DNA from 3 places in the Sedimentibacter sp. zth1 genome. Region 3 is predicted to be linked to each of the others. Evidence: riboswitches for the same ligand, from Rfam matches in the RefSeq annotation. Region 3 holds a riboswitch; each other region holds the start of a gene.
The links. Region 3 has a riboswitch for cobalamin ahead of JYG23_RS09110 (immunoglobulin-like domain-containing protein). Riboswitches for the same ligand answer to the same signal wherever they lie in the genome.
Positions count from the first base shown of each region.

Region 1: linked by a shared signal. The riboswitch ahead of JYG23_RS00870 (ABC transporter substrate-binding protein) and the one ahead of JYG23_RS09110 (immunoglobulin-like domain-containing protein) in region 3 are both predicted to bind cobalamin.
Region 2: linked by a shared signal. The riboswitch ahead of JYG23_RS11765 (ABC transporter substrate-binding protein) and the one ahead of JYG23_RS09110 (immunoglobulin-like domain-containing protein) in region 3 are both predicted to bind cobalamin.

Region 1 is NZ_CP071445.1:164,460-173,219, forward strand. It holds gene JYG23_RS00865 (folylpolyglutamate synthase/dihydrofolate synthase family protein) at 115-1,422, opposite strand; cobalamin riboswitch at 1,629-1,804, shown strand; gene JYG23_RS00870 (ABC transporter substrate-binding protein) at 1,893-2,852, shown strand; gene JYG23_RS00875 (iron ABC transporter permease) at 2,980-4,008, shown strand; gene JYG23_RS00880 (ABC transporter ATP-binding protein) at 4,020-5,264, shown strand; gene JYG23_RS00885 (1-deoxy-D-xylulose-5-phosphate reductoisomerase) at 5,341-6,513, opposite strand; gene JYG23_RS00890 (ACT domain-containing protein) at 6,681-7,118, shown strand; gene JYG23_RS00895 (patatin-like phospholipase family protein) at 7,135-8,337, shown strand; gene zupT (zinc transporter ZupT) at 8,414-8,760, shown strand, end outside.
Region 2 is NZ_CP071445.1:2,451,736-2,460,495, forward strand. It holds gene JYG23_RS11745 (ABC transporter ATP-binding protein) at 1-1,226, shown strand, start outside; gene JYG23_RS11750 (cation:proton antiporter) at 1,301-2,476, opposite strand; fluoride riboswitch at 2,583-2,654, opposite strand; gene JYG23_RS11755 (hypothetical protein) at 2,826-3,389, shown strand; gene cobJ (precorrin-3B C(17)-methyltransferase) at 3,503-4,237, shown strand; cobalamin riboswitch at 4,284-4,490, shown strand; gene JYG23_RS11765 (ABC transporter substrate-binding protein) at 4,674-5,885, shown strand; gene JYG23_RS11770 (iron ABC transporter permease) at 5,895-6,908, shown strand; gene JYG23_RS11775 (ABC transporter ATP-binding protein) at 6,912-8,051, shown strand; gene JYG23_RS11780 (cobyrinate a,c-diamide synthase) at 8,041-8,760, shown strand, end outside.
Region 3 is NZ_CP071445.1:1,859,288-1,868,047, reverse strand. It holds gene JYG23_RS09120 (methyl-accepting chemotaxis protein) at 1-2,089, opposite strand, end outside; gene JYG23_RS09115 (hypothetical protein) at 2,231-2,380, shown strand; cobalamin riboswitch at 2,432-2,635, shown strand; gene JYG23_RS09110 (immunoglobulin-like domain-containing protein) at 2,899-8,760, shown strand, end outside.

The sequences.
Region 1 (8,760 bases), 1.4 Mb from region 3:
AGCGTTGCAAAACTATTTTAGAAATAGTTTTGCAACTTTCTTTTTTTGAAAATTAATACAAAAAAGAATAGCTATTGCTAAACTATATATTTTAGTTTTGCAATAGCACATTTTCTATCTATTGTTATTTTGCAATAAAGTACGAATATCGCCAATCATGTACAATGAACCTACACATGCAATAATATCGTCCTTGTCTATCTTATCAATAATAGGTAATATTTCTTCATATTTTTCTATTGCAGTTACCTTTGTTTTAGTACCTCTTTTGACAATTAAATCCCTTAAATCTTTGCAATCCATTGCTCTAGCAGGATTATTTGGAGTAAGTGTATAAATTTGTTCTGAAATATCAAGCAAGTAATCAATTACATCAATTGGATGCTTATCCTTTAACATTCCATAAAACAAAATAATTTTTTTATCCTTAAAATATCTTTTTATAGCCTTTTGAAAATATTCAACACCATTGATATTATGTCCACCATCTAGTATAATTGTGGGCTTTTTTCTTATAATTTCAAATCTTCCGGCAAATTTAGAGTTGAGCAGACCTTCTTTTACGCTTTTTTCAGTTATAATGAAGCCTTCTTGTTTTAGAAGCTCTAAAACTTTTAAAACTGTGAGGCAGTTATAAGCCTGATGTTCACCAAGCATATTAATTTTAAAATTATCTAAGTTGAAAATTCTTTTATCTATGTAGTTTAGTGTTTGACCTTCTATGGTAGAATCTAATATTTTTATGTTATTTGAGTCTAATTCATATATATTAGAATGTTTTTTTCTTGCTTGTTCCTTAACTACATCAACAACATTTTTACCCTGAGGATAAACAACTACTTTGCTATTTTCTTTTATTATTCCAGCTTTTTCAAATGCAATTTTTTCTAGTGTATCACCTAAATATTCAGTATGGTCATAGCTTATAGATGTGATAACAGAAATTAAAGATGATTTGACTACATTTGTAGCATCAAATCTACCACCAAGTCCAACCTCTAATACTAAAAAATCAATGTTTTGTTCTTCAAAATATTTAAATCCTATGGCAGTAACAACTTCAAATTCTGTAGGATGATTATAGCCCTCAGAAAGCATGATATCAATTTTGTCTTTTATAAGAGTAGTTATTTTTGCCAATGAATCTCTATTTATTTGTTTGTTGTTTATTTGTATTCTTTCTGTAAACTCTTGCAAAAATGGACTTATAAATAATCCAACTTTATAACCACTCTTAACTAAAACATTATGTATCATATTGCAAGTAGAACCTTTTCCGTTTGTGCCTGCAACGTGTATTATTTTATATTTATCTTGAGGATTTCCTAATAATTCAGTAAGTCTTTTAATATTTTCAAGACCAAGTTTTGAACCGAATTTGTATGTATCACTTATATATTTTAAAGATTCTTCGTAATTCATTTTAGTACCTTCCTTATAATATAATTAAATCGTAACAATTATTATAATAGTGCATTTTATTTGTTTTTGCAATATAATTTATAGTAGATAAAATAAATAATTCAAAAATAAAATTTATAATTATAATACAAATAGATGAAATATATTGTATTTAGTTTTATAAAATATACTACTTGCAAAATAAATATATATATGGTATGCTTTACGTGAATTAAATAATTATAGGTGTTTATAAAACATAATAGGGAAAATGGTAAATGCCATTGCAGCCCCCGCTACTGTAAGTGAGTACAAATTTTACAAACCACTGTTTTGAAAATGGGAAGGGTAAAATGAGGATGATCCGCGAGCCAGGAGACCTACCTATAATGAGAATTAGCCTTCGGTGGGAAGGTGTGATGATAGTATAATTGTGTACTTTTATCCTAACCCAACAAGGTTAGGATTATTTTTTTAGAGGAAGGTATATTATGAAAATTACAAAAAAAGTTTTATGTATTTTATTAGCAGTATGTATGATTATAACATTTGCTGCTTGTACGAAAACAAATGACAATGGTAGTGAAAATCAAAATAACGATCAAACTAACAATGTAGGTGAAGAAAGTAAAAGTGTTTATCCATTAACATTTAAAGATGATTTAGACAATGAGGTAACCCTTGAAAAGGCTCCAGAAAAAATCGCATCTGGTGCTCCATCTATTACAGAAACAATATATGCGATTGGCAAAGATAACTTATTAGTTGGAGTTACTGAATACTGTAATTATCCAGAAGATACAAAAAACAAACAAGTTATTGGTGGATACACTGGACCGAATATTGAAAAATTATTAGAGCTAGATGTTGATTTGTTTATCTCTGATAAAATTAAAGACGATGATTTAAAAACATTAAAAGACGCGGGTATTCAAGTTGTTATAGTAAATGCAAAAGGATATGAGGATACTTTTAAAAAGATTGAATTTATCGGAAATATGCTAGATGCAAAGGACAAAGCTATAGAACTTGTAAGTGCGATGAAGGATAAGGAAAAAGAAATATTAGACAAAATTAAAGGTGAAGATTCAAAAACTGCTTTTTATGAGGTTTGGAATGATCCACTTCAAACTGCAGGGCCTGGAAGTTTTATTGATGATTTAATTACTTTAGCAAATTGTGAAAATATTGCACATGATGCTGAATCAGCATATGCAGAATTTAGTTTAGAAAAATTAATAGAGGAAAATCCACAAGTATATTTATCAGCTGATGATGGATTTAAAACAGTTGATGATATAAAAGGAAGAGTTGCATTTGAAGAAATAGATGCAATAAAGAATAATCAAATATATCTTTTAGATCAAGATATATCATCAAGACCAGGACCAAGAATTGTGGAAGCATTAGAATTAGTTGCAAAAGCAATTCATCCAGAAGCATTTAAATAAAATAAATTAACTTATTAGCTAATTATTAAACTCCCTATTCCAAGCTAATAAGTTTAATTTTTTTTTAAGAAGAGATATATTTAAATTTTAGCAAATTGCTTATATAATATAAGTGGGACGTGATAAAATGAAAAAAAATACTAAATTAATTATTCTGATATCGATTGTAGTATTATTTTTAACAGTATTAATTTGTAGCTGTATTGGTGCTGCAAATATAAGTATTGGAGATTCATTTAAAATTATAATAAATAAAATTTTAGGTCTTGAAAAAAACTTAGTAGATATGAAATCTTCTACTATAACAATAATATGGAAGGTTAGATTTCCAAGGATTTTGGTATCGTTAATAGTGGGTGGTGCCTTATCTATAGCTGGTGTTACATACCAAGGACTTTTAAAAAATCCTATGGCAGATCCATATGTTATTGGTGTATCATCGGGTGCTGCTTTTGGTGCAGCTATCGGTATAGCATCGCACATAACATTTAAATTCTTTGGATTATCAATAATAACTATATTAGCTTTTTCATGTGCTGTTGGTGTTATGTTCTTGGTATATTCTATTTCAAGAATTGGTAAAAAAGTGCCAATAACTACTTTGCTTTTAAGTGGTATTGCAGTAGGAAACTTTTTAACAGCCTTTACATCTTTGATAATGATTTTTGCAGGTGATGATTTGAGTAAAATATACTTTTGGACTATGGGTTCTTTTTCTGGTAAAGGTTGGTCACAGCTAGTAACAATTTTGCCTTATGTACTTATAGGATTTGCAATATTATTTTATTATTCAAAAGACTTAAATTTAATTTTACTTGGCGAAGAAACAGCAAGCAATTTAGGAGTGAATGTTGAAAAGGTTAAATTGATTTTATTAGTAACAAGTACTATAGTTACAGCATTTGTAGTTTCTATATCTGGTATAATTGGATTTGTAGGACTTATAATTCCTCATATAACTAGAATGATTATTGGACCTGACCATAAAAAGTTATTTCCACTATCATTTATTTTTGGAGCAATACTGATGGTTATTTGTGATACTCTTGCAAGAAGTGTCTTCTCACAAGAAATACCTGTTGGTTTAGTTACTGCAATACTTGGCGGTCCTTTTTTTGTTTATTTACTTAGAAGTAAAAAAAGAGAATTATTTTAGAGGTGTAAAAAGTGGAAAATGTTATTGAAGTTAAAAATATATCAGTAAAATATGGTACTACAACAGTTTTGAATAATATTAGCTTTGATGTACAAAAAGGCGAATTTTGCACCATAATTGGGCCAAACGGAGCTGGAAAATCTACAATACTTAAAAGTATTATGAAAAATATAGACATTGAGTCTGGTGACATTTTAATTAATCATAAAAGTATAAAAAATATTTCACACAAAGAAAAAGCATGTATGATTGGGTTTGTTCCTCAGGAGTACAATATAAGCTTTAATTTTAATGTGTACGATATTGTTGCAATGGGAAGAAATCCATACACTAAAAAATTTGGTAAATCACAATACGACGATAAAAAAATTATACAAGATGCATTGATTAAAACATCTACATTTTACTTGAAGGACAAAAATTTTAATGAACTTAGTGGTGGTGAAAAGCAAAGAGTCATTATAGCAAGGGCACTTGCACAGCAAACTAGTATTTTGGTATTGGATGAAGCTACATCAAATCTTGATATACATCATCAGTTAGATATAATAGAATTAATATATTCTCTTAATAGAGAGGATAATTTGACAGTTTTAACTATTATGCATGATTTAAATTTATCTAGTAGATTTAGTGATAAAATTGTTTTGCTGAGTGACGAAGGTATTGTAAAAATAGGCACGCCAGATGATATAATAGATGAAAGTGTATTGAGGCAAGTATATGATATGGAAATGCTTGTTAGAGAAAATAAACTTTTGTCTTGTAAGGAAGTCGTTGCTCTTAGAGCTAGAAGGGCTAAGGACGATAAGAATAAAAATATTCACGTCATCTGCGGTGGAGGAACAGGAGAATATATAATTCAAAAGCTTTATTCTGAAAGATATAATGTTAGCTGTGGTGTTTTAAATGATGGAGACAGCGATTTAGAAATATGTAAAAATTTAAGTATTAGATATGTTAAAGAACTACCTTTTACATCATTTAGTAAAGAGAGTATAGAAAAAAATAGAGAATTAATAAAAAAAAGCGACATAGTAATTTTAACGGATGTTGCAATAGGTGAAGGTAATTTTGAGAATATAGAAATTTTAAGCTATTTAGATGATAAAAAAATTATAATTTTATATAATAGCAAAAGAGATTTTGTAAACGGAAAATGTGAAGAAATACTTGGAAAAATAAAAAGCAAAAAAAATGTTTGCGTTGCAATGAATTTAAAAGAGCTATTCAATTTAGTAGAAGAAAAGAATTAGAAACAAAAAAACTAATAATCCAATTAAAATAAAATGATTATTAGTTTTTTATTGTCTATGTCTTAAAAACTGAAATTTAGTTAATCAAACCACTTAATACACCTTGTTTGTTTTCTATTTGTATTTTTGACCATAATTCTGCATCAAGAATATCGTTAATTGATTCAACTTTTTTTACAGAATGTTTTGTCATAAGAACTTCTATTATTTTAGGAATATCCAAAAATTTAACCTTCCCTTCTAAAAATAGATTAACTACAAGTTCATTGCTCGCGTTTAAAATTGTAGGAAGTGTTCCTCCTATCTTTAGTGCATAATAAGCAAGATCTAAACACCTAAATGTTTTTTTATCAGGTTCTTCAAAGGTTAAGTTTTTTATTTTGCTAAGTGATAATGTTTCATAATTATTTTTTATCCTTTTAGGATAAAAAAGAGCATATTGAATTGGAATTCTCATATTTTGTAAACCCATTTGTGCTAAAGTCGAGTGGTCACAATATTCAACAGCAGAATGTATTATACTTTGTGGATGAACCACTACTTCAATTTTTTCTTCAGGAATATTAAATAAATATTTTGCTTCAATTACTTCTAATCCTTTATTCATCAAAGTGGCTGAATCTATAGTTATTTTTCTACCCATTTTCCAAGTTGGGTGGTTAAGTGCGTCATCTAATGTTACATTTTCTAGTTCTTTTTCACTTTTACCTAAAAAAGGTCCTCCTGATGCTGTTAATATAAGTTTGTTGATGCTTTCATGCTTGTTTCCTTGTAATGCTTGAAATATAGCACTATGTTCGCTATCAACAGGTAAAATTGTAGCTTTGTATTTCTTAGCTAAGTGCATGATATACTCTCCACCCGTAACAAGTGTTTCTTTGTTGGCTAAAGCGATAGTTTTACCTAGTTTTATAGCTTCTATTGTTGGTCTAAGACCAATCATACCTGATATGCCAGTAACAATAATATGTGCTTGAGAATGTGTTGCTACACTTATCAATCCATCCATACCAGTTACAATTTCAGTTTTACAAAATTTAGGCAATATGTTTCTTAGCTTTATAGCATTTATCCCATTCATAACTGAACATACTTCAGGGTTAAACTCTAGAATTTGCTTTTTCAATAATTCAATATTGCTATTACCTGAAATAGCACATACCTTTACTTTGTCCAGGTTGTCTCTAACTACATCTAATGTCTGTGTACCTATAGAGCCTGTCGAACCCAAAATGCTAATACTAATCATATTTTTATGCACCTCTTTGCTGATTTCTATTTATTTTTTGTGTATACACCACATTATTATACTATAATGTTTCTTTGAAATCAATTTTTAGTTAAAAAACTTGTATTATTCATATAAAATTATGTATAATATATAAAAGCTTTTACATTATTGGGGGAGAAAATTCAATGTTAAAAAAATATTTAATTGTAAATAAAGAAATTTTACCAGATGTTTTTGATAAGGTGATAGAGGCTAGAAATTATATAAATGATGGAACTGTAAAGAGTGTAAGCGAGTCAGTAAAAAAAGTTGGAATAAGTAGAAGTACGTATTATAAATATAAGGATTACGTTTTTTCACCATCTGAAAATTCTATGGGAAGAAAAGCTGTTATTGCTTTGATGCTTACTCATAGAAGCGGTGTTTTGTCTGAAGTCTTAAATTTATTGTCAACTGTAAAGGCGAATATTTTGACTATGAATCAAAATATACCAATCAATGGTAAAGCTTCTGTTAATATATCCATTGATATGTCTGACATTTTGATTTCAATAGATGATTTAATTAGCAAGATAGAAGAAAAAGATGATGTAAATGGTGTTAAGCTACTATCTATAGAATAATAAAGGAGTATATTAAATGTATGGTCTTGTTTTAGAAGGTGGAGGAGCAAAGGGCGCATATCATGTAGGTGCATATAAGGCTTTGCTTGATTTAGGGATAAAAATAGACGGTGTTGCAGGAACCTCAATTGGAGCATTGAACGGTGCTGCTATTGTTCAAGGAGATTATGATAAATTAGTTGATATTTGGAATGAAATTGATTTAGAATCTCTTTTCGGATTTAATAAAGAACAAATAGAAAATGTAAAAAGTAAAAATTTTGCTGACATAAGTTTATCATATTTTGTTAATTTGTCCAAGAATATAATAACTAACAAAGGCTTGGATACATCAAAAATTAGAAAGCTAGTAAGTAGCTTCATAGATGAAGAAAAGGTTAGAAATTCAAAACTTGATTTTGGAATTGTTACAATTTCTTTAACCGATAAGCAACCTATAGAAATTTTGAAGGAAAATATTCCAAAGGGTAAACTCATTGACTATATACTTGCAAGTTCTAATTTACCAGTATTTAAAATGCAAAAAGTTGATGGAAAATTCTTTTTAGATGGTGGAGCATATGATAATTTGCCATTTGGGGTTTTGCAAAAAAAAGGATATAAGAATTTTATTGCAGTCAGAACATATGGAATTGGAAGAGTCAAAAAAGTGAATACTGATGAAATAAATGTTATATATATTCAACCTGTTGAGGATTTAGGCGGAATTTTAGATTTTGACGTACTTAAAGCAAAAACCAATATATCTTTAGGATATTATGATGCTATGAAGGTATTTAAACAGCTCAAGGGTTATAAATATTATTGCAAGCAATATAAAAATAACTTTTTGAAATATTTGCTCAATAATTTTGATAATAATGAACAAAGATATATAAATATAGGTAAATTATTAGGATTTGAAGATATACCTACTGATAGAATGTTATTTGAAAAAATATTGCCAAGACTAGAATCTTTACTGGAGATGAAAGGTAAATTTGATTATCAAGATATTATACTGAGACTAGTTGAGTGTATTGCAGAAAAATATAGTGATATTAAAAGATTTAAAATATATGATGCGGATGATTTTATCAAGATTGTTATTGATAAATTCAAGAAAGAGCCTCTTAGTGTAAATAAAAAAATTCCAACTTTTGTTAGACAAAATAAAATTTTATCGTTAGCAGTTAAGGATGATTTAGTTATAAGAATATTTAGAGAGATGTTTATTTGAATTAATTAAGAAACGTTAGTGATACTAGCGTTTTTTTTGCATAAACATAATAAAAACATATAATTTGGAGTTTATTATGGAATTTACAAGTTTTTGTATTGCCTTTGCTCTTACGGCTATTGCAGGATTGTCAACAGGTATAGGCGGTCTATTGATTTTAGCTTTTGATAAAGAAAACTATAAAAATCTTGCTTTTTTTCTGTCTTTAGCTGCTGGTGTTATGATTTGTGTATCATTTGTACAAATATTTCCTGAATCGGTTAACAATTTCAAATCTCACTATGGTCCTAAAATAGGATTACAGTTTGCAATGCTCATTTTTTTTCTTGGAATGCTTTTTTGTGCAATAATTGATAAAATTATACCAGAAAATAATTTTAGCCTTTTAAAAAACACAAAAGACATAAATAGTTTAAAACTATA
Region 2 (8,760 bases), 590 kb from region 3:
ACAGAATTCAGAAGACTCAATACAAAATGAATCAGGATATTATAATATTTAATAGAGAATATGTGTACCTTTATAACATAGGAGATGATTTTGCTTTAGGAAAAGATGTCAGACTATATAATATGAGCCCTTTAATAGTCAATAAATTATTAAAATATAATGATAAACTACTTAATGTATTTAATAAAGGCAATATAAAAATAGGTAAGTACGAAGGAATGAATAAAGTGAATTTTCAGTTACAGACATTTGGAACATATGGCTATTTGGTATACAGGCTATTAACAGGATTAGGAATAGGCAACTTTACAATGTATGCAAATACAACTTTAAATTTTAGTACAGCCATTGCTGATTGTTTAAGCTGTTATGTTGGTATATCTCAAAAGTGTAGATATCTGGAGCTATATTTAGAATTTGAAGGTTTGAAATCAAAAAAAAGCATAGGTGAAGAAGCAACAAAAAGTATAAGTGATTTTACTATAGAATTTAAAAATGTTGGTTTTAAATATCCAAGGAGTAAAAATTATACATTAAAAAACATCAATATTACAATAAAACCAGAAGAAAAACTTTCAGTTGTAGGTCTAAATGGAGCTGGTAAAACAACATTTATTAAGCTTCTATGCAGATTATATGAAGTAACTGAAGGAGAAATTTTACTAAATGGCGTAAATATACAAAAATATGATTACGATGAATACATGGACCTATTATCTGTTGTATTTCAAGATTTTAAGCTTTTTGCTTTTACATTGAAGGAAAATGTAGGATTATTAGGTTGGGATAACATAGATGATAAAGAAATAAAAGGCGTTATAGAAAAAGCTGGTTTGGGCAATGACTTAAATAAATTGAGCAAAGGTATATACACTACTGTTTATAAGATATTTGATAAGTCTGGAATAGAGCTCTCAGGCGGACAGTCACAGAAGCTTGCTATAGCAAGAGCAATATATAAAAATGCTCCAATTGTTGTACTGGATGAACCGACAGCAGCTTTAGATCCATTTGCAGAATTTGAGATATATAGCAAGTTTAATGAGCTAGTTGGTGGAAAGACAGCAATATATATTTCTCACAGATTATCTAGCTGTAAGTTTTGTGATAACATAGCAGTATTTAAGAACGGAGAAATAGTTGAATACGGCAATCATGATGAATTAGTTAATGAGCATGGACTTTATGAAGAAATGTATATGGCACAGGCACAGTATTATGTATAGTAAATATTTTTGAAATAGATATTCTAAAAAGCAAACTAACTTAACTACTTAGTTTGCTTTTTTGTATTTATCTTTTACTTGGTAAGTAGTTTTTTATAGCTCTTATCAATAGCTATTGCACCAAGTGGCGCTGTTATTAGAATAGAAATTACAGCCATAGTTAATACAATTTGCCCACAATCTAGTCCCATAGCTAGTGGAACAGCACCAATTGCAGCTTGCACTGTAGCTTTAGGTGTATATGCAATCATACAAAATACACGTTCTTTAAAAGTTAAATTAGTTTTAATTAGACATAAAGAAACTCCAACAATCCTAAATACAAGTGCAAATAATACGATGATTATTCCATAAAAGCTTGCTGACATAGCATATTTTACATTTACACATGCGCCTACAAGGACAAATAGAAGTATTTGACCAGCTATCCATAGGTTATTGTATTGTGAGCATAGTTTTTTTGAGAGTATTGGTTGCTTGTAATTAATTGTTATACCCATACTCATTATAGCTAATAGTCCTGAAACTGGAACAATACCATTTAATCTGTTTTCTAACTCTACAAGTAGAAATGAAACGCTTAGTACAATAAGCACTTTCACTATTTCGTTCATATTTATTTTTTTGAACAATGAATAAAGAATAAATCCTGCTACTATTCCTAATACTATGCCAAGTGCTATTGAGATAGGTATTTGAAAAAGGACACTAGCACTAACAGCTTTGCCTCCTACTATTGAAGAAAGAGCAGTAAATAAAACAATAACAAACACATCATCCATTGAAGAACTAGCAATGATTAGTTGAGGTATACTTTTATTTGTTCCCCAACGGGTGTCAATAAATTTTATCATCCTTGGAACAACAACTGCTGGAGAAACTGCAGCAACAACAGTACCTATCAGGGCTGCCTCTTTTAACTCTACGCCCAAGAGTATAGGGGCAATTATAATTATACCTAAAATTTCAAAAGAAGCAGGTAAAAAAGACATTAGAATTGCTGGCCTACCTACCTTTTTTAAATCTGAGATATTTAAGGTTAAACCTGCACGAGTAAGAATAATTATCAAAGCAAATTTTCTAAGTTGTGCAGATATAGAAAGTATAGAATTATCCAACAAGTTAAAGCCATAAGGACCAATCAGTATACCTACCAAAATCATTCCAAGCAAACTAGGAAGATTAATTTTCTTAAATAAAGCTGAAAAAATTAAACCGAGTAAAAAAATCAAAGCTAAACTGTAAAGCATTTAAATTCTCCTTTGTCTAATATAGTATATGTTTTATTGTGAAATTATATAAAAAAGTTGCTACGCAACTCCTAGTATATAAAAAAAGCTGATAATTTCTACAATAATAATTGCAGAAGTCATCAGCGGTTAAGCAGTTTTGGATATTCCAAGGGAGAACTTCATTCCCATCAAACACTCATTTAGAATAGCAAAAGTAAACAAATTAGTCAAGAGTAATTTAATATTAATATAAATTTAATAAAATTATAATATATTTATATTATTAATTATTGCATAATATAAATATGAATAAAATAAGAACAAAAATGTAATACTAAAGATAAAATAACAATATTTAGGAGGGCGTATGAAAAATTTTGCTTATTATTCAAAGTGGGCTTTAAGGATAGGAATTGGAATTGCTTTTATCTATAGCTTGATTATTAGAAATTGGATTGGCATAGCGGGTGGTCTTGCAATATTTTTATCTACATATATCATAGATTACATAAATAGAAATAGAAAAGTTATTAGTGATGACTTAGTTTCCCTATATAGCATTTTCTGTATATTTGCAGTGGTTATTGGAGTAATGTTTAATTTTTATGATGTTATTTCATGGTGGGATTTATTGATGCATGTATTTTCAGGAATTATACTTGCTATTGTAGGTAATTCATTATTAAACAGTCTCTTAAAAGGTAAAAAAACAAATCCTACTATTAGATTTTTCTTTTTACTTGGATTCGCATGTATTGGAGGGGTAGTTTGGGAGATATATGAATTTGCAGTAGACAATATACTTTCTATTGATACTCAACGTGTTGCTACGACATTAGTTAATGATACTATGAGTGACTTAATAACAGATGTAATGGGTGGACTTTTAGCATCTATATATTTTGCAGCTTTTGACAAAAGAGGTATCTAGCTTTCCACTAATGTTGACTTTGTATAAACAATATGCTAATATTTACCGTAAATATACAAGCTATAACTTTTAGGTTATAGCTTTTTTTATTTTAATAAAATAGGAGATAAGCAATGAAATTATATGTTGTAGGTTTTGGAGCGGGTGGTTATGAAAACATGACTATTCAGGCAAAAGATGCATTGGAAAATAGTGATATTATAGTTGGATATACTGTTTATACAGGTTTATTGAAACCATATTTTGGTCATAAACAATTTTATGAAACTCCAATGATGAAGGAAATAGATAGATGTAGGTGGGCTATAGAAAAGGCTGAAGAAAACAACATAGTTTCCATGGTATGTAGTGGTGATAGTGGTGTTTATGGTATGGCAAGCTTGATATATGAGCTTGTAGGAGAAAAGGGTGATATTGATATAGAAGTTATATCAGGAGTAACAGCTGCGCTAAGTGGAGGAGCTGTTTTGGGAGCACCTTTGACGCATGATTTTGCTGTAATTAGCCTGAGCGATTTACTTACTCCTAAACAACTAATATATAAAAGAATAGAATGTGCTTCAATTGCTGATTTTGTTATTTGTATTTATAATCCATCAAGCAAAAAAAGATCAAGCTACTTGCAAGAGGCATGTGATATTATGTTAAAATATAAATCGGAAGAAACAGTGTGTGGATTTGTTAAAAATATTGGTAGAGATGGAGAGAAAAGCACAATTGTATCATTGAAAGAGCTAAGAAATGTTAATGTAGATATGTTTACAACTGTTTTTGTAGGAAATAGTCAAACTAAAGTAATTAATGGTAAAATGGTTACTCCAAGGGGGTATAACTCAAACAAAAGATAGATATATTGACATAAAAATGTTTTTGTGGTATATTCATTCAGTAAATAAATAAAAAATAAAATATGGTTTTTTAAAGAACGACATCTTTAATATTTAAGGGAATTCGGTTAGATTCCGAAGCAGCTTCCACTACTGTAATTGACGAAAAAAGAGTAATAAGTCATTGGGTTAAAAACCTGAGAAGGCACTCTTTAGTGATACATTAGTATCTATATCATAAGTCAGGAGACCTACCATGTTTTGTCGGTTTTAAGTATTCCGGGAAGAGGGAAGAAAGGTCCGTTATTGTAAATATTAATATTTTTTAGTATGTACAAAATATAACAGATACATTTGAACTTCCATTTCTTTTGAAATAGAAGTTTTTTTATTTTTATCCTTACTCAATGGGAATTTAAACTGATAATATTAAACTATAATACATAAGGAGATTAAAATGAAGAAAAAAAGTTTAAAATTAGCAGTAGTATTTTTGTTAATAACACTACTATTGGTAGCATTTACAGGATGCACTAAAAATGAGGATGCAAATAACGATGCATCAAATAATGTAAGTAATGAAAACAATAATTCTAAAACTAATAATGATGGAAAAGAAGAAGATTATAATGGAAAATTAGTTTTTGATCATTCGATGGAACTAGTTTATGCTAAAAACTTTTCAGTAGATTACTATAAGGGTGGTTACAAGCTTATAAAGGTTTGTGATGGAAGACAGTTTTTAACTATACCAGAGGGTATGAATGTGCCAGCAGATATAGAAGAAGGTGTTGTAACATTACAAATGCCTTTAGATAATATGTTGATATCATCTACACCAACTATGTCACTTATAAATGGTCTTGATAAATTAGACAAAGTATCTTTAGTTACTACAAAAAGATCGTCTTGGTACATAGATGAAATTGGAAAAGCAATTGATGATGGCAAAATTGAATACATTGGTTCGTATAAAGCACCAGACTATGAAATGATAACAGCTAAACAACCTCCATTTGCAGTATTTTCAACAATGCTTTTAAGAGTGCCAGAGGTTGCAGAAAAATTAGATGAATTAAAAATACCATATTTACTAGACCAAGCTACATATGAAGAGCATCCAATGGCAAGAGTAGAATGGGTAAAATTATATGGTGCATTATTAGATTGCGAAGAAATAGCTGAAAAACATTTCAAAGAACAAGTTGCATATGTTGAAAATTTAGATTTAGAAACAGAAGATCCTGAAACAACAGCAGTTTTCTATATAACTTCAAAGGGAACTCTTTATGCTCGTAGGGGTGGAGATTATATGGCAAAAATGGTTGAGTTAGCAGGAGGTAAATATATATTTGCTGATATGGAACCAGATAAAACTGGAGCTCAAAAGATGGAATTTGAAGAATTTTATGCAACAGCAAAAGATGCAGACAATATTATATATATTTGGAGTTTAGGCGGAAAACCAGAAACAGTAGATGATTTTATAGCAAAAAATGAATTGTTTAGTGACTTTAAAGCTGTAAAAGAAGGAAACGTATGGTGTACAACACCAAATTACTTCCAAATTTCAAATGTGTTAGGTTATATGATTAAAGATATAAATGAAATGCTATCAATAGATGATAATTCTGTAAATGAATTAACATATTTATTTAGATTGCAATAGGTTGACAATATGAAATCAGTTGTACGTTATCAGATAGTATTTATACTTTTAGCTATATTATTTTTTGTTGCAATAGTTATGAATGTTAACACAGGAAGTGTAAATATATCACCATCAGAAATAGTTAAAATTATATTGTTTCGTGCTAATGAAGGTTCAATTGAAAGTAAAATAATATGGAGTATAAGACTCCCAAGACTGCTCGGAGCAGCAGTTCTTGGGGGTGCTTTATCTGTTTCAGGATTTATGCTACAAACATTTTTCAGAAATCCAATTGCAGGACCATTTGTGCTTGGAATTTCTTCGGGAGCAAAAATGTTTGTAGGTTTTGTTATGCTTATAATGCTTCAGTATGTAAATAGTATTTCTCTTACAATGACAGTAGTAGCATCATTTGCTGGTTCTATGCTGTCAATGCTTTTTGTACTACTTTTTTCTAAAAAGGTTCGGAACATGTCAATGCTTTTAGTTGTTGGAATAATGATTGGATATATTTGTTCTGCTGTAACTAATTTTTTTATAACGTTTGCAGTAGAATCAGATATAGCTAATTTAACTCATTGGGCTATGGGTAGCTTTTCGGGAATGAATTGGGACAATTTAAAAGTAGCATCTATAGTAGTAGCAATATCATTGATATTAGCAATGATATATTCAAAGCCAATTGGTGCGTTCCAATTAGGAGAGGGCTATGCTCAAAGCATAGGTATTAACATAAAAAGTTTAAGGGTTATACTAATTATATTATCAAGTATTATGTCAGCATGTGTTACAGCATTTGCCGGTCCTATATCATTTGTAGGAATAGCAGTTCCACATATAACCAAAATGATGTGTAAAACTACTAAGCCAATTGTTATCATACCAGCATCTTTTTTATGCGGTGCAGTATTTTGTATGTTTTGTGATTTAATAGCAAGAAGTGCATTTGCACCGGTGGATTTAGCAATAGGTACAGTTACAGCAGTTTTTGGAGCACCAGTAGTTATATGGCTAATGCTTAGTAGACAAAGGAGAGTGTAATATATGACTGAAAATTATTTTTTTAGGACAGAAGATTTATGTGTTGGTTATAATAATATACCTTTAATTAATAATATTAATATAAAAATAAAAAAAGGCGAGATATTAACACTTATAGGACCTAATGGTTCTGGAAAATCTACTATTTTAAAAAGTATAACAAAGCATTTGTCAACAATAAAAGGAATTGTATACATAGATAAAAATAGCTTAAATAATATGACTAATAAAGACTTAGCTACAAAAGTGGCTGTAGTTTTAACAGATAAAATAAGACCTGAAATGATGACATGTGAAGATATTGTTGCGTCAGGACGTTATCCGTATACGAATTATTTTGGTAAATTAACAAAACAAGATGATGAAATTGTATGTGATTCATTGAAAAAGGTGCATGCGCTTGATTTAAAAGATAGAGATTTTTTATCAATAAGTGATGGTCAGAGACAGCGTATTATGCTTGCTAGAGCAATATGTCAAGAACCTGAAATTATAGTTCTTGATGAACCTACATCATATTTGGATATAAAGCATAAAATAGATTTGCTAGATATATTAAGAAATATGTCGCGCGAAAAAAATATTACCATTATAATGTCATTGCATGAAATAGATTTAGCACCGAAAATATCGGATAAAGTAGCGTGTGTAAAAGGTGATAAAATATCTAGATTTGGTACACCCAAAGATATATTTAAAGAAGAAATAATAAATGAATTGTATGGATTAGATAATAGTTCATATAATATGTTGTTTGGAAGTGTTGAATTACCTAAAATAACAAGTGATAAAAACGTTTTTATTGTAGGTGGAGAGGGTAAGGGTATATTATATTATAGAGAATTACAAAAAAAACGTATATCGTTTAATACAGGTATACTTTACGAAAACGATGTGGATTTTCAAGTAGCAAAATCTTTAGCTAAAAAAATATATTCTTCAAAGGCATTTGAACCAGTATCAAAAGAATTGATAAATGAGGCGAAACAAGCTGTTGTTAAGAGCACAGTATTAGTAGACGTTGGGGCACATATTGGTCTATATAATCAATTTAATCAAGAGCTTATTGAAATTGCTAAACAAAATAGAATCCCAATATTTTATGATGTTGAAAAGGTGGTAGAATATCTTAATGAAAAATAATAATATACCAAGAATTATGATTGCCGGTACATCAAGTAATTGCGGTAAAACTACTGTAACTGTTGCATTATTGCAAGCACTTGTAAATCGAAAACTAAAGGTGTCATCTTTTAAATGTGGGCCTGATTATATAGACCCTATGTTTCATGGAGAAATAATTGGAGCAAAAAGTTCAAATCTGGACTCGTTCTTTTGTGATGAAAACTCAATAAAATATTTATTGGCAAAGAATAGCAATGATTCTGAAATAGCCGTGATAGAAGGGGTTATGGGTTTTTATGATGGAGCTGGGCTTAATACAACAAAATCATCTACATATGAGGTTTCAAACATAACCAATACTCCAGTTATATTGATTATTAATTGTAAAGGAATGGCAACATCTATAGCAGCAACGCTGAAGGGATTTGTTGAATACAAGAAAAATAACAATATTAAGGGAGTAATACTTAATAATATAACAAAAACAACATTTAGCGCCATAAAACAGCTTATAGAGGAAGAATTTGAAGGAAATATTACAGTGCTTGGTTATATTCCTAAGCTATCTAAAGATTTGATTTTTGGTAGCAGACATTTAGGATTAGTTACAAGTGAAGAAATTGAAGATATAAAAATTAAGTTAAATAAATTAGCTGAAGTAGTAGAAGATACAATTGATATTGATAATTTAATAAAGCTTGCTTCTTATGCAAAAGAAAATGTTTTT
Region 3 (8,760 bases):
TATTGGATTGTCCAGAAAGTTCTTCTGAAGCTGCTGCACTTTCTTCAGAGGTAGCAGAGTTTGTCTGAACTACAGCTGAAATTTGTTCAATACCTAAGGATACTTGTTCAACACCATTTGCTTGTTCCTGTGAATTATTAGAAATTTCATTTATCAATTCTTTCACTTCACCTGTCTTTTCTGCTACTATAATAAGAGCCTTTTCTGCCTCTTCTGTAAGAGTTGAACCATTTTCAATTGCTTCAACAGCATCTTCAATCAAAATAGTAGTATTTTTTGCGGCTTCTGCAGATTTTTGTGCGAGGTTACGAACCTCATCTGCAACAACGGTAAAGCCTTGACCTGCTGAACCTGCACGAGCTGCCTCAACTGCTGCATTAAGGGCAAGTATGTTAGTTTGAAATGCAATATCATCAATTGTTTTGATAATCTTTCCGATTTCAGTGGACTTTTCTTTAATATCGTACATAGCACATGACATTTCTTTCATCTTTTGATTGCTAATAACAACTTCATTTCCTGCCTCTTGGGAAAGAGTATTTGCTGTTCCAGCCTTTTCTGCATTATGCTTAATTTTATCAGTAATTTCTGTCATTGTTGCTGATAGTTCTTCAACAGAAGATGCCTGCTCGGTTGCACCTTGTGAAAGAGCCTGCGCAGCACATGATACTTGCTCCGCTCCTGAATTTACTTGGTCTGAAACTATATTAATTTCATTTAAAGTAGAATTTAAATTCATAGTAATTGTGTTTATTCCATTAATAATGGCTTTATAATCACCTACGTAATATTTTATATTTTCGCTTTCTATTTGTAAATTACCTTTAGACATTTCATTCAATATATAGGAAATGTCTTTAATGATTGTTTTAAGGTTTTGAGCCATTTCATTAAACGTAGATGATAAAATACCAATCTCATCTTGATATTTTACTTCAAGTTCAATATTCAAATCACCACGCTCAATCTTTTTAGCTGCTTCAACTATTGCATCAACAGGTTTAAGCATTTTTTTAAGAAGTATAACCATAACTACAATCAATACTACAAAAGATGTTACTGAAATAACAATCATCACTATTGTCATTAGTGACATAAATGAATTATACTCACTTGATAAAAGGGCAGATTGCACCCACCAAGTTTCCGTTCCCACATTAATAGGGGTAAAAAATCTTGTTTTTTTATCTTTTCCACTGCTTGTTTCAATTGAAAAGTGCGATTTGTTTTTTAATTCACCAGTAATATTGTTGAAAGTGTTTTGGTCAACAGTTTCATTGAAATTTTTTCCGATAACACTTGTATGAGTACTGTAAAGAATATTATTATTATTATTCAATAAATTTACATACATTGACTTATAGTTATTGTTTTTAATATCAATTATATTGAAAATATCGCTTTTTAAGTCCAAAAGCACTATACCTTTAAATTGACCATTATAAATAATAGGATATGAAACAGAAAACATTGCAATTCCGTTTGAATCCACATACGCATCACTAAAATTCATAGTTTCTTTTGCTTTTGCATCTACATAATAGTCTTTATTTTTAAAATAACTATATGTATAACGATCAACTGTTCTATTAGTAACGTTTTCCTCCATAACATAAGGAGCATATTCTTTTATATTTTTTGCAAAAGCGTTTTGTTCAAAGAATACACCTGCACCTACTATACCTTCATTATCTTCAACGGCTGACCAGATTGCATTTAATAGTACATTTTCTGCATCATATCTGCTTTGTGATAAAGGTTGTTTGTTTACCTTACTGATATATTGTGCTTTTGTGTCTCCTTCCGATAAAGTTATTGTATCATTCGATTGATACATAACTTGTAAACTGTCACTTGTAGAATTAGCAATAGAAGAACAGCCATCTAAAATGTTTTGAATTTTCAATACATTCTGATTACACATACCGGTAAATTCTCTGTCAATTGACTGTCTTAAGTGTTTTCCGCTAACCGTGAGTGAAAAGAAGTTCATAATGAAAAAGATAACAATTGTTAAAGTTCCAATAAATATGGATAATTTTGTTGCAAGTTTTTTATCTTTTACGTTAAATTTGTGCGATTTTTTCATAATTATTCTCCTCCGAATTTGTATATTAAAATGTCTTATTTATGTAATCACCTATTTGTATAGGTGTTGTTATGTAATAACCTTACAAATAATTGTAGGGTATAAGTCTATAGACTGTTATTAAATTCTTTTTTAAGGATTATGATTATAAAACTAAATAGTATATACGTATATACTATAATATCATTTATAACTGTAATAATCAATGCTTTTAGCAGAATTTACGATTGGTTTATAGCGCAGTGTACAAATTATGATGATGTGGAAAAGAATTTAGTTTATAATAAATAATTAAAAATGAAGGTTGACAATCATTTCTAAAGATGGTAGCATTGATTTGACAAATTAATAAATATTTTATGTTCCACCATATATTGGTGGCTAAGAGGGAAATCGGTGAAAATCCGATGCGGTCCCGCCGCTGTATACGAGGAGTCTTTTTCAAATTTTGCTTAAGCAAATATACCACTGAGGTGTTAACCTTGGGAAGGTGAAAAAGATGATGAGTCGTTAGCCAGAAGACCTGCATAGAATATAACATAGTCCAACGGGTAATTGGTAGCTATTAGGGTAGAGTGCGTCTACTCATTATTACTTATACAGTAAATACGGACTGTAGCAATTTTGCTACAGCCCTTTTTTTTATGCCCTAACCCCATTTTCAAAAGAAAATGGTTGGTAGGTCAAGAGATCTGCACCCTGTTTTTTAGGGTGAACGAGAACCAAATTTATGTGAGAGACTGCGATATTTTAAGGTTAAGCCTTTTTATATAAATAATAAATTAATAATTATGAAGGAGAGACAGAAATTGAGAAAACAGGCAATACAAAGAATTATTGTTATGATGCTTGTGCTTGGTATGGTATTTAGTGGTTTTTTACCAGGTAGTACATACGAGGCAATGGCATCGGAAGTTGCAAATAGTTCACAAACTGCAACAATAAGAGTAGAAAGAATTGGTGAAACAGATGTATCATCTACTACAATTAATTTTACTCAGGGAGAGACAGCATATGATGTTTTGAAAAAGGTGGCAACTGTTGATGGCATAGATATGATATCTAAAATTAATGGTTACCCTGACAAAAATAGCAAAGATGTATATTGGATGTTTAGAGTTAACGGGAAACTTCCAATGCTTGATGCATCTACAGGGGCTAATGCCAACCAATATATAGTGCAACCAGGGGATAGTATTGAATTTTATGCTATTTATTATGGTAGTGTTAATACAGTATATTCGTATTTTGAGCATGTTGAGTATGAAACAGCAATAAATACGCCATTTGAAGTTAAATTGTTAAAAGATGATGCTTCAATGGGTGATTTATCAAGTAATGTTAGTCCTGTTAATGGTGCGAAAATAATAAAATCTGTTGTGAATGTTAATAAAGCAACAATAGAAACAAGTAGTTCTACTAATAGTGAAGGAATTGCAGAAATCTTTTTTGATAAAGCAGGTACATATATATTATCAGCTACATCTAAAAATGTGGTAAACGGTAAGGAACAAATATCACGTCCATATGCTGTTGTAAAAGTTACAAGCGGTGGAGCAATAGATGCTGATTTAGCAGTAGTTAATGCTGATAAAGAATTATTAACAATAAAAAATATAAATGAAAATATAGTAGCAATAGATCAGCTTGAACTTGTTAATAGAGGTGAAAGCAGAAAAACTATCATAGAATGGTCAAGCTCAGATGAAAGTATAATTTCATCAAATGGAGTAGTAAATAGGCCAGCATATCCTTCTGATAAAAATTTGGAAGTTACGCTTACTGCTACAATAAAAAAAGGCTTTGCTTCTGTAAATAAAGAATTTAAATTACAGGTAAAACCTTATACTTTAGAAGAAACAGAAACTGATTTAAAAAATGTTATTAAAAGTTTAAGTGCTATTCATCCTGTATATGGCACTGATATAAATGTTGTAACTTTATTAAATTCTACACTTGCTAAAAAAGGTAGAAGTGATGTTAAAGTAGAATTTGTTTCAGCAAACAATATTGGTTCAGAAGAAAGTAGCTTTGTTATATACATTGGTGCAAATGGAAACATAGATAATTGGTATGACAATACATCTAATACAAACAACAAAGTGGCACAAGTAAATGTAAATTTTAAATTTAATCTAAATACAGTTGAACAAGAGTCCGCTATTATAGCTGTTATTCCATTAGATAATGATAAGATAATTAAGTTTATGACTGAACAAGATGTAAACTTATTGACTGAGGATGCTATAAAAAATGAGAATGTAGATTTGCAAAATGTTAAAACACAGCTTATTTTACCTAGTGAAATAGGCAGTAAAAAATCATGGATTACTTGGGAATCTAATAGTGACCTTATAAAAATTGAGGGCAACTCGCTAGACGGATACAAAGGAAATGTTACAATTCCAACAGAGGATACTGAAGCCAGTCTTACTGCAACATTTAAATATCGTTTTAGTGATGATCCAATTACAGTTGAAAAGATTGTTCCAATTACTATAAAGGCAGTTTCAGGAAATGAAACAGATATCATTAAAGCAGAATTGAGTAAAATCTTAGAAGAAAATTTTACTATAGAAAAATTCGGTGAATATGTAGCCATAGAAGATAGCTCAATAAGCTTACAGGAAGATTATAAAAATAACAATGTAAGATATAATTTTAAAGTTCCTGATATAAGAAGACAAATACCAAAGGATGTTACTTATACACACGAAAGCTCTGATCCATCTTTATTTAGCTTTGAGGTTTTTAAAAGTGGATTTGTTAATTATGTTGCAAGAGTTGTAAGACCAAATATTGGTGAAAATAAAAAAACAGCTAATGTGACAATAACAATGACAAAAAAAGGAGTTTCAGTTGAAAAAGTAATACCATTTACAATAGCACCTCTTACACAAGTTGAAATTGATGAAGAAATTGCATTGATGGAAAAAGTAAAGGCAAATATATGGGAAGGAATAAATGATGGAAATAACATAGATAAAGACAACATAGCAAATAATCTAAATGACATATATTGTGTTTACGAAAAAGATGGTAAATTAGTTTGGGGTTATGATTATAAGGCACAAACAGGAACTGGATTTAAACCTGATGACTTGTTTCCAAATCCAAGTGATCCATATGATACAGAGGATAGCTATAAATTTGACCCTTCAGGATATTTTAGTGAAGTAACTATGAAATTATCTAAAAGACCTGATAAGGATACAAACATTTCCTTTAAAACTTGCTTTACAAGTCAGCTTTTAGGTAAATACGCTGAAATTTATCCTAATAATGAAGATTTGAAAAAATTATGCAGAAATGAAGTAAGTTTAGACTTAATACTAAAGGCTATAAATCCAAATTTAAAAAGTATTACAATAGAAGGTGTTGATTTTACTTTTGATAGTAAAGCTACAACATATAACATACTAACGGATAATGTTTTAAATGAAGCTAAAATAACTGTTACACCTGAAAATGTAGGTGCTACAATTAAAATTAATGAGGAAATAGTTAATCCAAATGAACAACATATTGTAAGTTTAGTAGATGGATCAACAGATATTACTATTTCATCAGAGGATTCTTCTCAGACAAAAACATATAAAATTGTAATAGTCAGCAAGAAATTTTTAGAAGATGAAATAGCTAAACTTCCTGATATTACAGAAACAGATGAAGTTATATTTGCGCAAAAAGATAATGTTGAAAAACTTTTAGTACAGTACAACAAGTTAGATGATACAAATAAAGCAAAAATTTCAAATGGTGCAAAACTTATTGAATTTAATACTAAATTGCAAGAAGTAATTGAAGCTAATATAAATCTTATCTTGCAAAAAGAGCTTGATAACTATTTATCTTTAAATTATACAGATGAAAAAGCAATTTTAGATTATGAAAATGGTACTTTTTTAGATTTTGATAATATAATTGCACCTAAAATAAAATTAAATAAAGAAAGCTATGGTTCTAAATATAGCTATAAGTGGTCCTCAAGTGATGAAAAAATTATAGATATTATGAATACAAGCGGATATGCTTATGTAAATAGAGACGAAAGTGTTGATAAAACAGTTATAGTAACACTTACATTAACTAATAAAGAAAATAAAGAAGTTACAGCAACAAAAGAGTTTACTTTAACAATAAAAAAATTTACTGATGATGAAAAAAATGCAGCAATAGATTTAGTTAAAGAGATTTTAACTAAAACTGATATTGAATATGCAGATGGAGAAAACTCAAGCACAGTAAAATCAGACATTAAGATAGTTAAAAATAAACCTACTGATACAAGTAAACAATATGATTATAATTATACTTGGACATCAAGTGATAATTTAATAGCAGAAGCAAGTAACGGTAAAGGTAAAATAATTATAGAAAGACCTAATGTTGGAGAAGATCCTAAAATAATAACTATAACACTTAATATAACACATAAACAAATTAAAAGTGCTACAGTTCAAAAGACATTTGAATTTACAGTTATTCCAATATCAAACGAAGATATTTTAGCAGAAAAAAATAATCTTAATACTATAAAAGATAATTTGTTTGATGGTATTAAAAACGAAAATACATCAGTGGATGCTGTTACAAAGAATCTTGAAAAAGCGCTCTATGCTAAGGTGAATGCAGATGGTACAATAAGATGGAATACAGGAAACTATGCTTCTAAAAAGTCTGATGATAATGTAGAAATTCAATGGATTTCATCATCTGATAAATCATTTGTTAGTATTGATGGGTATTCAGGATTTAAACTTTCAAAGAGACCTAATCAAGGTGAAGACGATAAAATTGTGACTTTAACTGCAAAAGTAAAAAGTTTAGTTTATCCTGATAAGGTAGATGAAGTTCAAGTAGAATTAAATTTAACGATTAAAGCATATAATGCATACTTATCAAGTCTTAAATTATCAAGTGCTGAAATCACATTTGATAAAAATACATTAGAGTATGAGTGTGTAACAGATAAAACACTTGATACTGTAACAGTAACCCCTATACTTGAAAATACAGGTGCAGAGCTTAGTGTTAATAGCAGTAAAATAACTAGTGGAAGTACTAAAGATATAGCTTTAACAAATGGCTGTGGAACAATTAAAATAGAAGTTGAAGATGGAAAAAAATATAGTTATTCTACACCAAAAGCTAAAAGCGTTTATAAAATTGTAGTTGTAAGTAAAAAATATTTAGAAGATGAAATAGCTTTACTTCCAACAACAGATGAGAATATTTTATTAGAACAGGGAAAAATAGAAAGTCTTAATAATATTTACAGTACTTTAAGTGAAAACGGAAAAAGTAAAATTGTAAATGGAAATAAAATTGTAGAGATTTATGAAAAATTAGAAAAGTTTTTAAAGGAAAAAGAAGAAAAAGAAGTAAAAGTTAAATTAAATAGTTATATTGATACTAATTATGTTACAAATGATAAGTTTATTACTTTAAGTTATGATGATAATGATAAAAATTCTATAACTGAAGATTTTAAATTAAAAAAAGAAGGTTATAGTAGTAATTATACAACTGAGTGGAGTAGTAAAAGTAGTTTAGTATCATTTGATGTAAATACTTATAATATAGGAGCTGAGGTTAATAGACCTTCATTTGAAGATGGTGATAAAAAAATAGCTATAACTCTCAAGCTTATTGATGATGATACAGATATTTTTGTGACAAGAGATTTTGAGGTTGCTATAAAAGCCTTAGATAAATCTTCTAGTGATGCACTAAAGAAAGAGCTTCAAGGAGCTTTAGATGCGTGTTATCTTGAAAATAAAGATGAAACAGTATTTGATGCACAATCTGTAAAAATGCCATTCAAATTAGAAGGAAAAGATACAAGTTATAATTGGAAGTTTACAAGTACAGATGAAGAAATTGTAAAGCCATCTTTATATAAATATTCTGAAAGTATAGTATCAAGACCTTCATTTGAAGATGGAAATAAGGAAGTAACTATTACTTTATCAATATCTAAAGATGGAAGTAGCATGGTTTTATCAAAATTATTTAAGCTTAATGTTATAGCATTAACAAAAGAAGAAACAGAACTTACAAATGCAGATTTCAAGAAAGCACTTGAACAATGCACAATTATAGATGCAGCAGGTGGAAGTTTTGATATTAATAATATTAAAAATAAAAAATTAAAGCTTAATCTTCCAGAAGATAGAAAAGTGAAAGGTACTTGGGAAGTAGACACTGGTATAAATGTGAGTGGCGGGACTGCATTTAAAATAGCAACTGTAAAACGTCCATCAATGGGAGAAGAAGATATACCAGTTATATTTACATTGACATTATCACATGTTGAATCTGGAAAGGTGCTTGTAAAGACATTCAGTGGTACAATTAAAGCTGAAACAGAAGCAGATAGAGAAAATGAGCTTTTAATGTTAAAAAAAGCATCTGAAAAAATTGGCGAATTTATCAAAGGTGAAAATACATCTTTAGATGCTGTTATGGTAAATATGAAAAGACCGGATAGTGTAGCATATTTATCAGATGGTAGCTTTTTATTCAATGAAAATGGATTCAATATGCCAGTTGACATTAGTTTTAATGGTTTATATTATGGAGAATCATCAAAATATTTAAGTTCAAATTTATCATTAAAAAAACGCCCTGATTTTGGTAGTGAAAATGTTAAAGTAAATATTACAGCA